4 regions of the Erwinia persicina genome follow, and region 3 is predicted to be linked to each of the others. Evidence: predicted binding sites of a transcription regulator. Region 3 holds the regulator's gene; each other region holds the start of a gene.
What was found. Region 3 encodes PurR, which represses purine synthesis genes. Its sites were predicted from a motif close to CANGCAAACGTTTGCNTG; they were not measured.

Region 1 (4,198 bases), 1.2 Mb from region 3:
ACTTACTTCGAATACGGCACGCTGTCAGCGCTGTGGCTGTTCAGGCAGGCGGCGCTTGACGTGGTGATCCTGGAAGTGGGGCTCGGCGGGCGTCTGGATGCCACCAATATTGTGGATGCCGATGTCGCCGTCGTGACCAGTATCGCGCTGGATCACACCGACTGGCTCGGGCCGGATCGCGACAGCATCGGCCGTGAAAAAGCCGGGATTTTCCGTGCGAATAAACCTGCCGTGGTGGGCGAGCCGGATATGCCGCTGACGATTTCAGCAGTTGCTGCAGAGAAAGGCGCACGGCTGCTACAGCGCGATCGCCACTGGTTCTGTAGCATCACCGCTGAAAGCTGGTCTTTCCGCGATGCTCAAGGCTGCATAGAGGGACTGCCGCTGCCGCAGGTGCCGTTACCTAATGCCGCGACGGCACTGGCTGCCCTGCGCGCCTCACCGCTGAACGTAGAGGAGGCGGTGATCCGTCGTTCACTGCATCAGGCGATGCTGCCCGGTCGCTTTCAGACGGTGGCTGAATCACCGCGCGTGATCCTTGATGTGGCGCATAATCCCCATGCGGCAGGCTACCTGGCCGGTCGCCTGGCAGAAGTGCCGCGCAGCGGCAAGGTGCATGCCGTCGTGGGTATGCTGCATGATAAGGATATTGCCGGTACGCTGGCCTGCCTCAGTCCGCAGGTGGATTACTGGTACTGCGCGCCGCTGGACGGCCCGCGCGGCGCGACAGCGGCGCAGCTGATGGCGCATCTGAACGGTGCGCAGGCGTTCGACTCGGTTGAGCACGCCTGGCAACAGGCGCGGCAACAGGCGTCAGAGCAGGATATCGTGCTGGTGTGTGGATCCTTCCACACCGTAGCGCAGGTTATGGAAACGATGGAAACGGAGAACGGCAGTGGCCAGTAAGTTTCAAAACCGTTTAGTCGGAACCATCATCATTGTGGCGCTGGGCGTAATTGTGCTGCCCGGCTTGCTCGATGGTAAGAAGAAACATTATAAAGAGGAGTTCGCTGCCATTCCGCTGGTGCCGAAACCGGAAGACCAGCAGGAAACCGATCTGGTGCCGCCGGTTACGCAGTCGCTGCCGGGGCAGCCACCGGAAGGGGCAGGGGCCGCGATCAGCGCAGGCAGCGGCTCTGCGGAAAACACGTCCCAGGCCGACAGTGGATCCACTGCGCCGCAGTCGCATAATCAGCCTACGGTTGTGACGCCACCGCCGGTGAAAACGGTGCAGCAGCCGCCGAAAGTGGTGGAAAAACCAAAGCCGCAGCCGAAGCCCGTGGAGAAACCGGTCGAGAAACCGAAGCCGGTGGAAAAACCGAAAGCGGTTGAAACGCCTGCGCCAAAAGTGGAAACTCCGGCGCAGACTAAGCCGGCCGCCACGGAGACCGCGCCGACAGGGCAGGCCTGGGTCGTGCAGCTTGGTGCGCTGAAGAACGCCGCGAAAGTGAATGAGATAGTCGCGCAGCTTCGACTGTCAGGCTATCGTGCCTTTACCGTTCCGGCCACGCCGGTTCAGGGGCAGATCACCCGCATCTATGTCGGGCCGGATGCATCAAAAGCGAAGATGCAGGCTGCTGTTGGCACGTTGCAGGGCATTTCGGGACTGGGCGGCGTAGTGAAACCTTACTCCGTTCGTTAACGGGTTTGGGCCCGCCGTTTTCTCAGGCGCCGGGTGCTTATTGAGACAGTCCACCCCCCACGCGCCCGGAGCCGACACTGTGCTGTTCCGGGCGTTGTGCGTGAGGGGACTGGCAAATCAAGGTATTGCGTCAGGGGATTTCGCAGCGGCAATCCGCCCCTGCGTAGGTTTTTTTTAACCTCGTTGTTAATTTAAACCGTACCAGGAAAACCCTACGCAAACGTTTTCTTTTTCTGTTAGAATTCGCCCCGAACTGAGGCAGCATCTCCCTGACACTGTGCAACAGGGGGATACAGGCTGTGACAGGGGCTTGGTCACTGGAAGCGTTCATGATCTGGATAGATTACGTCATTATTGCGGTTATTGGTTTTTCGGCTCTTGTCAGCCTGATCCGAGGATTTGTCCGGGAAGCTCTTTCTCTCGTCACCTGGGGTTGCGCATTTTTTGTCGCCAGTCATTACTACTCTTTCCTTGCCGTCTGGTTCACCGGATTTGAAGATGAACTGGTTCGAAATGGAATAGCCGTTGCGGTGTTATTCATTGCCACCCTGATTGTCGGGGCCATTGTTAACTATGTGATCGGCTCGCTGGTTGAAAAAACCGGTCTGTCGGGAACCGACAGAGTCCTTGGCGTCTGTTTTGGGGCATTACGCGGCGTGCTGATTGTGGCAGCCATGCTGTTTTTCCTCGACACATTCACCGGCTTTTCCAAAAGCCCGGACTGGCAGCAGTCCCAGCTAATCCCTCAGTTCAGTAGCATCATCAGGTGGTTTTTTGATTACCTGAAAAGCACGTCGAGTTTTTTGCCCCGGTAATCGCACCGGGGTCGCGGCTTATGAGGAAATGTCAATATGTGCGGTATTGTCGGGATCGCCGGTTTTGCACCGGTCAACCAGTCGATTTATGACGCGTTAACGGTGCTTCAGCACCGTGGGCAGGATGCCGCAGGCATCGTTACCATTGATGCATTGAATTGCTTCCGTCTGCGTAAAGCAAATGGCCTGGTCAGCGATGTATTTGAAGCCCGCCACATGCAGCGTATGCAGGGCAACATGGGTATCGGCCACGTGCGTTACCCAACGGCAGGAAGCTCCAGCGCTTCTGAAGCCCAGCCTTTCTACGTGAACTCCCCCTACGGTATTACTCTTGCCCATAACGGCAACCTGACCAACGCCCACGAACTGCGCAAAGAGCTGTTCGAAACCGGACGTCGTCATGTTAATACCACTTCGGATTCCGAAATTCTGCTGAATATCTTTGCGCAGGAAATCGATCGCTTCCAGCACGACCCGCTGGAAGCTGAAAACATCTTCTCTGCGGTGGCCGCCGTGCATCAGCGCGTGCGCGGTGCTTACGCCTGCGTCGCGATGATCATCGGCCACGGCCTGGTGGCCTTCCGCGATCCTAACGGTATTCGCCCGCTGGTCATTGGCAAACGTGCCATGGCCGACGGCCGCATCGAGTATATGGTGGCCTCCGAAAGTGTGGCGCTGGATACACTCGGTTTTGAATTCCTGCGCGATGTGGCACCGGGCGAAGCCGTGTACGTGACTGAGAAGGGCCAGCTCTCTACCCGCCAGTGTGCGGAGAATCCAAAATGGAACCCGTGCCTGTTTGAGTATGTGTACTTTGCGCGTCCGGATTCCTTCCTCGACAAGATTTCGGTGTACAGCGCCCGCGTGCGCATGGGCACCAAGCTCGGTGCCAAAATCGCCCGCGAGTGGGAAGATCTGGATATCGATGTGGTGATCCCGATCCCGGAAACGTCCTGTGATATCGCTCTGGAGATGGCGCGCATTCTTGATAAGCCTTACCGTCAGGGCTTTGTGAAGAACCGCTACGTGGGCCGTACCTTTATTATGCCGGGCCAGCACCTGCGCCGCAGCGCGGTCCGCCGTAAGCTTAACGCCAACCGTGCTGAGTTCCGGGGTAAAAACGTCCTGCTGGTGGATGACTCCATCGTGCGCGGCACCACCTCTGAGCAGATTATCGAAATGGCGCGCGAAGCCGGCGCGAAGAAGGTTTACCTTGCCTCTGCGGCACCGGAAATTCGCTTCCCGAACGTTTATGGCATTGATATGCCAAGCGCCACTGAGCTGATCGCTCACGGCCGCGAAGTGGAAGAGATCCGCCAGCTGATTGGTGCCGATGCGCTGATCTTCCAGGATCTGAGCGACCTGATTGAAGCGGTGCGGGAAGAGAACCCGGATATTGCCCAGTTTGAATGCTCGGTGTTCGATGGTATCTACGTAACGAAAGACGTAGACCAGCAGTACCTTGAATATCTGCAGTCACTGCGTAATGACGATGCGAAAGCGATGCAGCGTCAGAACGAGACTGAAAATCTGGAAATGCATAACGAAGGCTAATGCCCGTCATACTTCGAAGGCGCCTGGCGTTGGCTGCGTCTGTTCATCCCCGTCACTGCGTGATTTGTATTGCCGGGGATCCGCAGTTCAGCTGACGTTATCTGACTCGAACTGTTCAGGGTATTTAGGCTAAGATGGGCCGGAAGCGATTCCGGCCCATTTTTTTTAAGGATTATCTATGAAGCGA
Region 2 (4,198 bases), 520 kb from region 3:
CTGCTGGCCTGGCGCGGCGTTAACGGCTACCCTGAACCTGCGTCACCTGTCAGTTTACCTTCATCGTAGTATCGCGCGACTAACAACATCGCACGGCACGCAGGCATAATTTCCCTGCTGGCGCTGATCTTCACGATGCTGTTGCCGCAGCACTCCGGCCTGTTGTCTTTAATAAAATAATAGTTCATAAAAAATGAACCTGCATTTTAGGAAAATACATCGCGGCGTAGACGCCTGCGGCCTTTCTGCTGTAAGGTAACGGACACAGCGATAGTCTTGACGCAAGATGTGTCACTTTTTTCCTGCAGCGCACCATCCTGGCGGCGGGCAGGTCAGACAGGAGAAGGTCACCGATGAGTTACTGGAAAACAAGTGCAGAACAGATCCTCACCACCGGGCCGGTCGTTCCGGTGATAGTGGTGAACAAGCTTGAGCATGCGGTGCCGATGGCAAAAGCGCTGGTAGCCGGTGGGGTGCGGGTGCTGGAAGTGACGTTGCGTACTCCCTGTGCGATGGATGCACTGAGAGCGATGGTCAGAGAAGTTCCGGAAGCGATTGTCGGTGCAGGTACGGTGCTTAACGCGCAGCAGCTGAAAGAAGTGACCGACGCCGGGGCGCAGTTTATTATCAGTCCGGGCCTGACGGAGCCGCTGCTCCGGGCCGCTTTAGACGGTTCTGTTCCGCTGATCCCCGGCATCAGTACCGTATCTGAACTGATGACCGGTCTTGATTACGGTCTGCGTGAGTTTAAATTCTTCCCGGCGGAAGCCAACGGCGGAGTGAAAGCCTTGCAGGCTATTGGCGGTCCGTTCCCGCAGGTGCGTTTCTGCCCGACGGGCGGCATCTCACCGGCCAACTACCGTGACTATCTGGCGCTGAACAGCGTGCTGTGTATTGGCGGATCCTGGCTGGTGCCCGCCGATGCGCTGGAAGCCGGCGACTATGACCGCATTACCCGCCTGGCGCAGGAAGCGGTGGCAGGCGCCACGCGTTGAGTCAGCAGGGGCGGTTAATCCGCCCCTGAAGCGTGTGCGGATTAACCGATGACGTTGACGCTGGCAGCGGCACGAATGGCGCGCTGTATTGCATCATCAATGTCGCTGCCGGTTGCCAGCGCCACGCCCATCCGACGCTTACCCTGAATCTCTGGCTTACCGAACAGGCGCAGCTGTAACCCTGCACCCAGTGCGGCAGAGAGATTGGCAAACTGCACGTTGCTGCTGTTCAGTTCTGGCAGGATCACCGCAGAGGCCGCCGGGCCGTACTGGCGAATACCGCCGATGGGCAGGCCGAGGAAGGCGCGCACGTGCAGGGCAAATTCGGACACGTCCTGCGAGATCAGTGTCACCATGCCGGTATCGTGCGGGCGGGGCGACACTTCACTGAACACCACGTCATCACCGCAGACAAAAAGCTCAACGCCAAACAGACCGCGTCCGCCCAGGGCATCCACCACCTTGCGCGCAATATCCTGTGCGCGCTGCAGGGCGAGATCGCTCATCTGCTGGGGCTGCCAGGACTCCCGGTAGTCACCGTCTTCCTGGCGATGGCCGATGGGCGCACAGAAATGGATGCCGTCCACCGCGCTGATAGTCAGCAGAGTAATTTCAAAATCAAACTTCACCACGCCCTCGACGATCACGCGTCCGGCACCGGCACGGCCACCCTGTTGGGCATAATCCCAGGCGGCATCCAGCTGGGAAGCGTCACGAATAAAGCTCTGACCTTTGCCGGACGAACTCATTACCGGTTTAACGATGCACGGCAGGCCAATTTCTTCTGCTGCCGTCAGGAAGGCCTCGCGGCTGTCGGCGAAACGGTAGCTGGAGGTCGGTAGCGCCAGCTCTTCCGCTGCCAGACGGCGGATGCCTTCACGGTTCATGGTCAGCTTAGCCGCACGGGCGGTGGGCACAACGTGTTGACCCTGCTTTTCCAGTTCAACCAGCATATCGGTAGCGATAGCCTCAATCTCCGGCACCACGAAGTGGGGTTTTTCCCGGGCGATAAGTGCGGCCAGCGCGGCACCATCCAGCATATTGATCACATGGCTGCGGTGGGCAACGTGCATGGCCGGAGCGTCGGCATAGCGATCCACGGCAATCACTTCCACACCCAGACGCTGGCATTCCAGCGCCACTTCTTTCCCCAGCTCACCCGATCCTAACAGCATTACACGTGTGGCTTCAGGGCGTAGCGCCGTTCCAAGAGTTGTCATAATCGATACCTGAATGGATTGAAAAAATCGGCCGCAGTATAAACGAAAACGTTTGCGTACGCATCCCGCAGTTTAGGGTTGAGTCAGAAAAGCGGCGCTGATATACTGTATAAAAATACAGTTAAACAGGACGGAAATCATGGCTGTTGAAATCAAGTACGTTGTCGTCAGAAAAGGTGAGGAAAAGATGACATTTGCCAGCAAAAAAGAAGCGGATGCTTACGACAAGATGCTCGACCTGGCAGAAGTCTTCGCCGACTGGCTAATCGCCAGCAAGCTGGAAATGGAAGAGCAGCAGGGCGAAGCGCTGGGCCTGTTTATGGCAGAAAACAAAGATGCCCTGCAGCAAATATTGCGTAGCGGAAAGCTGCCGGAAGACAATTCCGTTGCCGGTGACAGTGAAGAGAATGCCGAAGGCAAGCTGCGGGCGGTTAAATCGGCCTGATTCGCCCATGACATCAAATCTATCCCTGTACAGTGGCTGACTTTATTTCGGTCAGCCTCCCTGACGTTATTTTCCGCTGCCCGCCAGTGCCGAACGAAAGCCCGTTACCCTTCCTGCAGTAAATTCTGTAACGATGCCATCGCCGCGTCTGCCGTCTGCGCCGGACAGGCCGCCTGACGGGCATCGTTAAACACCTCCAGCCCCAGCGGCCCCTGATAGCCGATCTGCTGCAAATGCTGCAATAACGCCTTCAGGGGGTAGTGTCCTTCACCGGGTAACAGGCGCTGATGACGGGCGGTATCGACCAGCTGTTGCGCATCCGGCTGCCAGTCCAGGTCTGAGAGCTGCACCAGAAAGATCCTGTCTGCCGGAATTCCCGCAAGATCTGCCAGAGTTCTCTGCCGCACAAACAGGTGAAACGCATCCACCACCAGCCCCAGATTCTCGGCGTCAATCTGCCGCACGCGCTGCCATGCTTCGGCGGGATTAGTGACGTGACGACTCCAGGCCATCGCTTCATAGGCGATACGCAGGTCATGCTCCGCCGCCTGCCGGACCAGCCAGCGCAAATCCTCGTCAATGCGCTCTTCGCAACTCAGTGGGTGTGTCGAGGCGGGGACCAGCAGCGTCGTGGCACCGAGATGCTGCGCCGTCTTCATCATCGTCAGTGCTTCCCGACGCTTATCATCGCGCAGGCCGTCAGGGGCACCGTCAAAATCCAGGAGGACCTGATAGTCTGTCAGCCCCAGCGACAGCGCCTGGCACAAATCAGCCAGTGCAGGGGTCCCTCCGGCCGCATGGTCCACGTCCTGTTGCCACAGTTCCACCTGGTCAAAGCCGGCCAGGGCCGCCGCCCGCAGTTTCTCTTCGCTGCTGCCACCAAGCAGGATGGTATTAATAAATAACGGGTTTGCTGTAAATGCCATGGTTACCGTTTCTCCTCTGCGGTTGATGCCGTTTCAGGGTAGGTGCATTCGACTGTTTTAACAAACCTTACGCCTGCCAGGGGACAGACGTGGCGGAATGAGTCCGTAATAACCGGAAATTTTACAGCCTTTGCATCGTTTGACGTTTCCTGACGTGGGCTGTTCTATTGTGGTGTTTTAGGGCAAAAAAGGACTGACTTATGAGTAACTGGCTGCAACAGATTCAGACGGTATTAGGTAAAACAGGCAAATCTTCCGGCGGCGGCGAAGGGCTGAGTAAAATGCTGGCACCCGGAGCGCTAGGGGGGCTGGCTGGTTTGTTGATTGCCAGCAAATCCTCACGCAACCTGCTGATGAAGTATGGCAAAAATGCCGTCATCATCGGTGGCGGCGCTGCTGCAGGTGCACTGCTGTGGAATAAGTACAAGCAGCGCGTCAGTGAAACGCATCAGGATCAGCCTGGTTTCGGCCAGCAGAGTTCTCCCGTTGATCGCCGGGCTGAGCGACTGATCGAGGCGCTGGTGTTCGCCGCCAAAAGCGATGGGCATATCGACAGCGATGAACGTAAAGCCATTGATGAACATATCCATCAGTCCGGGCTGGGGGCGCAGG
Region 3 (4,198 bases):
TGGCGTTGAATTTTTTCAACAGTACTCATAAATGTCTTCCTCAATACGATACTTCATGTGTAGGCTAGGCGCAGCCTGCTTATTGTAGCGATTCTGTTCGGGTAGTGAAAACGACATTTTTACAGGGCGAAAGGGTAAAAATGTGACCTGAGAACAAAACAGGGATACAAAATAACATTTTCTTATCATCGTTGCTGTACGTGTTGTGGCCTGATTTGTTTTCATTGCTGCGATAAGCAACTGATACCGTTTAATTTATCGCCATTTACTTGATCTGTATTATTGAAACAAAAAAGACCTTACCCTTTGTTAAGAAGTTAGATTAGAATTGCCCTAACCTTCTGCCTGACCGCAGAAATGCCTTTTCTGACTCCGTTGCGACCTTTTGCAGCGCACAAACTGTTAATGGGAACGATGCGTTTACTCATCACGCTCTTCATACTGGCTTTCACCCAGTTATTTTTCAATATGGCGCACGCATCGCCACATGCCCCTATAAATGCGAATCAGCAAAAAGCCGATCGCACCACCGCGCGTGAAGACGACCGCCGTAAGCGCCGCCCGGTCAAGTCCGCCTCCACGAAAAAAGTAAAAGAACCGGTCAGTAAAAAAACAAAAGAAACCGCTAAGAAAACCTCCGCTAAAACAGCTCGTCTGGCTCCGGCAAAAAAAATCAAAGAAAAAGCAAAGAGCAAGGTGGCGGCAAAACCGTTGCGCACGGCTAACGTGACGAAAAAACCTTTAAGCCGAAAAATCGCTGCCAGTAAAAAAGCCGATAAAAAGCATTATGGTCGCGATCGCGCCGGGCGCAAAGTGGCGCAACGCAACGAAGCGCAGCTTTCTGCCCCACTCAAACTGAGTAAAGCCCACCGCGCCCGCTATCAAAAAGCGCGCGAGACGGCGATGACAAAATTGATGGGCCAACTGGGTAAACCTTATCAGTGGGGGGGAACCTCACCGAAAACCGGATTCGACTGTAGCGGGCTGGTCTGGTACGCCTATAAAGATCTGGTGAAGTTTAAGATCCCCCGGACAGCAAATGAAATGTACCACCTGCGTGATGCGGCCTCCATTAAGCGTGACGAGCTGGAAAAAGGCGATCTGGTCTTCTTCCGCATCAATGGACGCGGTACGGCTGACCATGTCGGTGTCTATCTGGGTGGAGGCAAATTTATTCAGTCGCCACGTACCGGTAAAGATATCCAGGTGAGCGCATTAAGTGAAGATTACTGGCAGGAGCATTATATTGGTGCACGCCGCGTGATGACGCCTAAAACCATTCGCTAGCGGGACGGTATGGGAGGAGACGCCTCCTCCCGATAAACTCAGTGCATGACAGCAGTAAAGCTAAACGCAATAATCATCAGCAGTGACCCAACAACCGCCAGAGCCGTCATCTTCATATCAGTGTTCATTTGTTCTCCTTAATAACCCTGCTATTAGTAAGCCAACAGATTTTCCCATACTTGCCCGTAAAAATCTCGTTTTCTGCGCGCAGCCTTGTTAGAATTATTTCTTTCCGTTGCGCAACACGCCCGGAAACGTTTCAAGTCAGCGCTGCATGTCACTCTACGGATGATTTTACCCCTTCCTACCCCTTTTGAGACGGCACCCCAGTTCATTCTCGTCGGCAGGAATGGCGGCGCGCAGGCAAACGTTTAACCCATTTGTTATCAGTACGTTAGTGATAGCCCCAGGAGTACGATTTTAATGGCAACAATTAAGGATGTGGCAAAGCGCGCCGGTGTCTCCACCACCACGGTGTCCCATGTCATCAACAAAACGCGCTTTGTAGCCGAAGAGACGCGCGAAGCGGTATGGGCGGCAATTAAAGAATTACATTACTCGCCCAGTGCCGTTGCCCGCAGTCTTAAGGTAAACCACACCAAAACCATTGGGCTTCTGGCCACGTCCAGTGAGGCCCCCTATTTTGCCGAAATCATTGAAGCGATTGAAAATCGCTGCTTTGCCAAAGGCTATACGCTGATCCTGGGCAACGCGCACAACGATCTGCAAAAGCAACAGGCCTATCTGTCGATGATGGCTCAGAAGCGTGTCGACGGCCTGCTGGTCATGTGCTCAGAATATCCTGACACCCTGATTGCTATGCTGGAAGACAACCGTAACATTCCCATGGTGGTCATGGACTGGGGCGAGTCGCGCGGAGACTTTACCGATACCGTGCTTGATAACGCCTTTGAAGGCGGCTATCTGGCGGGGCGTTACCTCATCGAACGCGGCCATCGTGATATCGGCGCAATCCCGGGACAGCTGGAACGCAATACCGGTGGCGGCCGCCATGCGGGCTTCCTGAAAGCGCTGGCTGAAGCCGGGATTACCCTGCGTGATGAATGGCTGGTGCAGGGGGACTTTGAACCGGAATCAGGCTATCGCGCCATGCAGCAGATCCTGTCACAGAAACAGCGTCCAACAGCGATTTTCTGTGGTGGGGATATTATGGCGATGGGGGCGATTTGCGCAGCAGATGAGATGGGTTTGCGCGTCCCGCAGGATATTTCGGTGATCGGTTATGACAATGTGCGCAACGCCCGTTACTTCACCCCGGCGCTGACGACCGTACACCAGCCAAAAGAGCGTCTGGGGGAAACAGCCTTTGATATGCTGCTTGACCGCATCACCAGCAAACGTGAAGAGCAGCAGACCATTGAAGTGCATCCTTCACTGATCGAACGCCGCTCCGTTGCCGACGGCCCCTTCCGGGACTATCGCCGTTAATGTCCGCGCATCAGCTCCCGGGCTGCTCACTCAGCCATTCTGCATTCAGCGTTTCGGTATTGCCAAGATAGGCAAGCAGCCAGTTCAGCGCCGGTGAGGCGCTGTGTTCAGACCAGCTGAGGTAGCAGGGACTGTCGGGAAACGGCGAGGCCAGCGTCAGCTCACCCAGCACCTGCTGTTGCAGCCAGGGCTGGGCGAAGTGCCCCGGCACCATCCCGACGCACAGTCCGGCACGCAGGCAGTCGAACGCACTTTCCCAGTCCGGCACCACCAGCCGCCGCTGATTGTCCAGCGTCCAGGTTGTCCGCTTCGGTAGTGCCCGCGAGGTATCCTCCAGCACCAGCGAGGGCCACTCGCGGATCAGGGCTTCACTCAGCGCGCCCTCGTAACGATGCAGCGGATGCCGGGACTGTACTACGCAGCGCCAGTTCAGACTGCCCATATCGCGAAAGGCAAAACGCCCCCGAACGGGAATGGCCTGAGTTGCGCCTATTGCCACGTCCACGCGACCGTCAGCCAGCGCATCCCAGACGCCGTTAAACACCTCCGGCATGATATGCAACTCCATGTCCGGAAAATGGCGGTAGAAATCCACCACCAGCTGCCGCGTGCGCGCCGGGCGTACAATGCGGTCCACCGCAATGTTAATCTGCCCGCGCCAGCCGTTTGCCACCTGCTGACAGCGGGTGCGAGTGGCAAGCATTTTTTTGATAACAGCCCGCCCCTCTTCACTGAATACGCGACCCGCTTCGGTCAATACCACATCGCGATGCCGGCGTTCGAACAGACTGACGGCCAGCCACTCTTCGAGTTGTCGAACGGTATAACTGACCGCAGATGGCACGCGATGAAGCTCTGCTGCAGCGGCGGTAAAGCTGCCCGTTCTGGCGACGGCGTCAACCACTTCAAGAGAATATTCAGACCACATAAGTTGCCTTCAAATTATTTCACTGCAAGAGACGAATAATAGCGTTTCACAGCTCATCAGGCACGGGATTACACTGCGCACGTAAAAAAATTGTCTAATAAGAGTTAAAAAATCATGCGTTCCAAAGGATTTATGTTTTATCTGGCCATACTGAGTATGTTGGGTTTTCTTGCCACGGATATGTACCTCCCCGCTTTTGGCGTGATGCAACAGGATCTGGGCACTGAAGCGGGCGCCATCAGCGCCAGCCTGAGTATCTTCCTTGCCGGTTTTGCCTGTGCGCAGCTGGTCTGGGGGCCGCTCTCTGACCGCATCGGTCGTAAGCCCGTGCTGGTCATGGGGCTCAGCCTGTTTGCCGTTGGTTGCGCCGCCATGCTCTGGGTGGAATCAGCGCCCTGGCTGCTGGCTATGCGTTTTGTGCAGGCTGTCGGCGTGTGTGCGGCGGCCGTCAGCTGGCAGGCGCTGGTCGTGGACCGCTACAGCGGTGCGCAGGCCAATCGCGTTTTTGCCACCATTATGCCGCTGGTGGCACTG
Region 4 (4,198 bases), 1.5 Mb from region 3:
TTTGCAGTCACCGTGGAACGTGCTGGTCGGCGGGCAGTACGAAATTACGCGTAATTTCAATGTCATTACAGAGGTGGGTTTTGAAAAACGTAACAGCGTGATGGTCGGTGGCGAGTTTCGTTTCTGAACATGTGGGCTAACATTGGGTTATTCATGACTCTGTTTCTCATTCCGTCACTGTCCCAGGGCAATCTGCTGTTAAGCAGACCCTCGGTAGACAGGTACCTGAGCAAGTTCAGCACGCATGAGGCTGATTTGCAAAAAGGTATCGACTGGGGTGTAGTGCCAGGGCCATTTTATACCCCGGAACTGGGCATTGGCATCGGTGTCGCTGCTGTCGGGTTTTACCATGCCGACGATCATCCGCAGTCTTCACCGCTGTCGTCATTATCCCTGACGGGCTTCGGTAGCTCCACAGGCGCATTCGGTGTCGGTTACGATAACGACACTTTTTTTCACCAGGATCGGTGGCGTTTTTTTCTCAACGGGGAATTGAGTCATCGCCCTCTGGATTACTGGGGAGTGGGTTACCAGGCCGGACGACATCAGCGCGGAAAACAGTCCTACGATGCCCGTTCTGTTACCATGACGCCTAAAATCCTCTACCGGCTGGGGGCGAATACCTACGTCGGGATGGGCGGTTCATTCGACGACCAGAAGGCAACCGGGTTAGAAAAAAAAGCGTCCGGGAGCTTCTTTCAGCACCCGGTTCGCTTACATGAGATGAACGTCGGGGCCAGCCTGTTGTTCAGCTTTGACACGCGGGATGTCACCATCAATCCCTCGCGGGGGCAGTTGCTCAACATCAGCTATACCCGATATACACCCGCCTTAGGCAGTGATAACCGCTTTGACGTCTGGGATACGCAATACGACCTGTATCACCCGTTGGATCCCACGACCCTGCTGGCATGGGAGCTGTACGGTCGGTTCGCCGGAGGGGATGTTCCCTGGACAATGACCGGCTTTTTAGGGGACAGCCATCATCTGCGGGGTTATTACGAAGGGCGTTACCGCGATCGTAATATCGTGACGACCCAGCTTGAACTGCGTAAAAAACTGAGCTGGCGACATGGCGTTGTCGCCTGGGTTGGTGCGGGCAGTATGTCGTCTGACGTCCACGATGTTGCTGACGGCAACTGGCTTCCCAGCGTCGGCGTCGGCTATCGTTTTCAGATTAAAAAAAGCATGAATCTGCGCTTTGACTACGGCGTAGGCGAGAAAAGCACGGGATTTTATTTCCAGGTTGGGGAAGCGTTCTGATGAAAAAAAAATGGATGCTGTTAATCCTGGTGTTAAATGCCTGTCAGGTGCCCGCCCCGGCCGCACCCGCTTTAACGCCGGAGGATCTCAAGCAGCCTGCCCCCCTGGCGACTCAGGTCTGGCCTACCCTTCCCACACTGCCGCCCCCCGATGGCCTGCGTCCCTGTTGTGCTTTCGGCTACGACGTGCAGGCAAAATTTTTAGGCATCCCGGTGCCTTTTATCCAGTTCGGTAACGTGGTGGCTCCGGACAATACGGGTAAGCATCACTACAACGACAGCTGGGAAAGTATCATCATGACCCTGACGGGCATGAACAGCGAACATGATGGGATTGTTTATACACGGCGCGGGGGATTTATTGACCTCGCCCACGTGCGTGATACCGCGGATAACACGCTGTGGCTGTTTACCCGCATTTTACCGCAGCTGGGTCAGGCGGGTACTCTCACGCTGCCTGATGAACTGGGCCAGCGGATTATCCGACTGGGGCATTATACTCCGCCCGATGACGCGCTGGACCGCTATAATCTGGCCATCCGGCTGGCGGCACATCTGGCCTTTCAGCTGGCGGTCTGGCATGAAGTCGCGCAGTGGTACGGGTTTGAATCTGTGCCGGGCTATTCAGAGGGCGTCTCGGCTTTTTCGCCAGAAGATCTCTATTCAAATCTGCTGGGCGCGCGTATCGCGACTGACCTTCTCTCCCACGGTGGAGGGAGCTCGCTGAAGCAGTATGAGGCGTCAATGGCACGGATGATCCCTCAGGCACTGGCGCAGCTGCTGGCGGTCAGCCCCAGAGAGACACGCTTCCACTTTGATATGGTCGACGGAACCTGGTGGAACAGCCGCTGCCGCCTGCCGGATAAATTCCTCGTCCTGCGCCGTAACTACAGCACCCTCGACCGTCGCCTCCCGACACGTCCGGCAGACAGCGTTCCTGAACTCTGGCTAACGCTGCCTGACCATTTTCACCAGCAGCCTCTCTCCGGTTTTGCCCGGCTGGAAATCTGGCCCGGGAAGAATATGGTGAATTTACCCACCCCGCAACTGATGTACCAGTACGGGGATTTTGCCCTGCTGGCGCAGCAGGCAGAGCAAGCCGACCGCTCTCATCTGGCCGTAAAAGGGGATGCCTGTCGCTAGGACGCAGGCGGTTTCCGCCCCCATGATGCATAAGCTATCCTTATGACTGAGTAGAAAACAGCCCCATTTTTTTTTACCGCCAGCGCCCCTCGTTTTCACCCTGAACGTGAGGAATCGCCAGGCAACCGTTTACCTCCCCCTCTACTGGCTGAAAAACCCGTTTTCTGATTAAGTTCCGTTCTCTGCACTATTTTTTGTGATTTCAATCACACTTTAGCTGAATTGAAATGAAACAGAATTTGACAAGTGTGAGCAATCTCTATTTCCTAACACACTGTTAGCGGCACACTGCCGCAGCAATGATGGCGGGTGCTTTTTTCGTAAACTTAATCACCCATTTGTCGCCGTAGATAACCTGACCCAACCAGCGCACTGGCTACAGAGCCGGGTCTCAGAGCATGTGGTAATAATAATGAAATATAAAATTATGATGGCTGGCGCGCTGGCAGCGCTCTCTTATACCCACTCCTCATTCGCTGAAACCAGCAGTCCGGAGTATGTTTCTGACTGGTGGCATCAGAGCGTCAATGTGGTCGGCAGCTATCACACCCGCTTCGGGCCGCAGCTGAACAATGATGTTTATCTGGAATACGAAGCCTTTGCGAAAAAGGACTGGTTCGATTTCTACGGCTATATTGATGTGCCTAAATTCTTCGGCGCAGGCAACGGTAACGACGTCGGCGCATGGGATGACGGTTCCCCGTTCTTTATGGAGATCGAACCGCGTTTCTCCATCGACAAACTGACCGGCACCAGCCTGGCGTTTGGCCCGTTCAAAGAGTGGTACTTCGCCAACAACTATATCTACGATATGGGTGATAACCGTGCTAACCGCCAGAATACCTGGTACATGGGCCTCGGTACCGATATCGACACCCATTCCGACGTCGGCCTGTCGCTGAACGTGTACGCAAAATACCAGTGGGCGAACTACGGCGCAGCTAACGAGAATCAGTGGGATGGATATCGCTTCAAGGTGAAATATTTTGTACCGCTGACCCAGCTGTGGGGCGGTAACCTGAGCTATATCGGCTTTACCAACTTTGACTGGGGTTCTGACCTCGGGGATAACTCCGCGCCTGCGCGTACCAGCAACTCAATTGCCTCCAGCCATATTCTCTCGCTGGGTTACGATCACTGGCACTACTCCGTTGTGGCACGTTACTTCCACAACGGCGGTCAGTGGAATGACGGCACCGAGCTGAACTTTGGCAAAGGCGATTTCAACGTCAAGTCGAACGGATTCGGTTATTACCTGGTGGTGGGTTACAACTTCTGATGACCCCGGCGTGACTGAAAATGAAGGTCACCTCCTGTTCCGGTAAAAAACGTCACGCAACGCGCCTTCGGGCGCGTTTTTTTTACCCGTGAGAAACCGTTATACTCCCCCGGCAATATTGCATCCCCGAAAAGGAATTTTTATGTCGGCTAAGTCTGTTGATCACAGCGTGAAACTGCGTCCCCTTGAGCGCGAAGACCTGCGGTTTGTCCATCAGTTGGATAACAACGCCAGCGTCATGCGCTACTGGTTTGAAGAGCCCTACGAGGCGTTTGTTGAGCTGTCCGATCTTTATGACAAGCATATCCATGACCAGAGTGAGCGGCGATTTGTCGTTGAACATGATGGGAGTAACGCCGGGCTGGTGGAGCTGGTAGAAATTAACCACATCCACCGTCGTGCAGAATTTCAGATTATTATCGCCCCCAGCCATCAGGGCAAAGGCCTGGCCAGTAAGGCAGCGAAGCTGGCAATGGAATACGGTTTTTCGGTGCTGAACCTGTATAAACTCTAC

Region 1: a site for PurR is predicted at 1,856-1,873, ahead of cvpA (colicin V production protein). Genes of this name have one in related genera too.
Region 2: a site for PurR is predicted at 2,257-2,274, ahead of purT (formate-dependent phosphoribosylglycinamide formyltransferase). Genes of this name have one in related genera too.
Region 4: a site for PurR is predicted at 2,524-2,541, ahead of K6L24_RS04960 (nucleoside-specific channel-forming protein Tsx). Genes of this name have one in related genera too.

Annotation. Positions count from the first base shown of each region.
Region 1 is NZ_CP082141.1:1,458,535-1,462,732, forward strand. Features, by position in the region: gene folC (bifunctional tetrahydrofolate synthase/dihydrofolate synthase) at 1-906, shown strand, start outside; gene dedD (cell division protein DedD) at 896-1,642, shown strand; gene cvpA (colicin V production protein) at 1,972-2,457, shown strand; gene purF (amidophosphoribosyltransferase) at 2,494-4,011, shown strand; gene K6L24_RS06675 (UbiX family flavin prenyltransferase) at 4,190-4,198, shown strand, end outside.
Region 2 is NZ_CP082141.1:2,114,391-2,118,588, forward strand. Features, by position in the region: gene K6L24_RS09475 (bifunctional 4-hydroxy-2-oxoglutarate aldolase/2-dehydro-3-deoxy-phosphogluconate aldolase) at 354-995, shown strand; gene purT (formate-dependent phosphoribosylglycinamide formyltransferase) at 1,037-2,215, opposite strand; gene K6L24_RS09485 (YebG family protein) at 2,355-2,660, shown strand; gene K6L24_RS09490 (sugar phosphate isomerase/epimerase family protein) at 2,765-3,586, opposite strand; gene K6L24_RS09495 (tellurite resistance TerB family protein) at 3,787-4,198, shown strand, end outside.
Region 3 is NZ_CP082141.1:2,631,860-2,636,057, forward strand. Features, by position in the region: gene K6L24_RS11905 (Grx4 family monothiol glutaredoxin) at 1-29, opposite strand, end outside; gene K6L24_RS11910 (C40 family peptidase) at 415-1,287, shown strand; gene cydH (cytochrome bd-I oxidase subunit CydH) at 1,326-1,415, opposite strand; gene purR (HTH-type transcriptional repressor PurR) at 1,711-2,736, shown strand; gene punR (DNA-binding transcriptional activator PunR) at 2,747-3,664, opposite strand; gene punC (purine nucleoside transporter PunC) at 3,779-4,198, shown strand, end outside.
Region 4 is NZ_CP082141.1:1,090,795-1,094,992, reverse strand. Features, by position in the region: gene K6L24_RS04975 (hypothetical protein) at 1-127, shown strand, start outside; gene K6L24_RS04970 (BamA/TamA family outer membrane protein) at 154-1,263, shown strand; gene K6L24_RS04965 (DUF4056 domain-containing protein) at 1,263-2,405, shown strand; gene K6L24_RS04960 (nucleoside-specific channel-forming protein Tsx) at 2,818-3,684, shown strand; gene speG (spermidine N1-acetyltransferase) at 3,827-4,198, shown strand, end outside.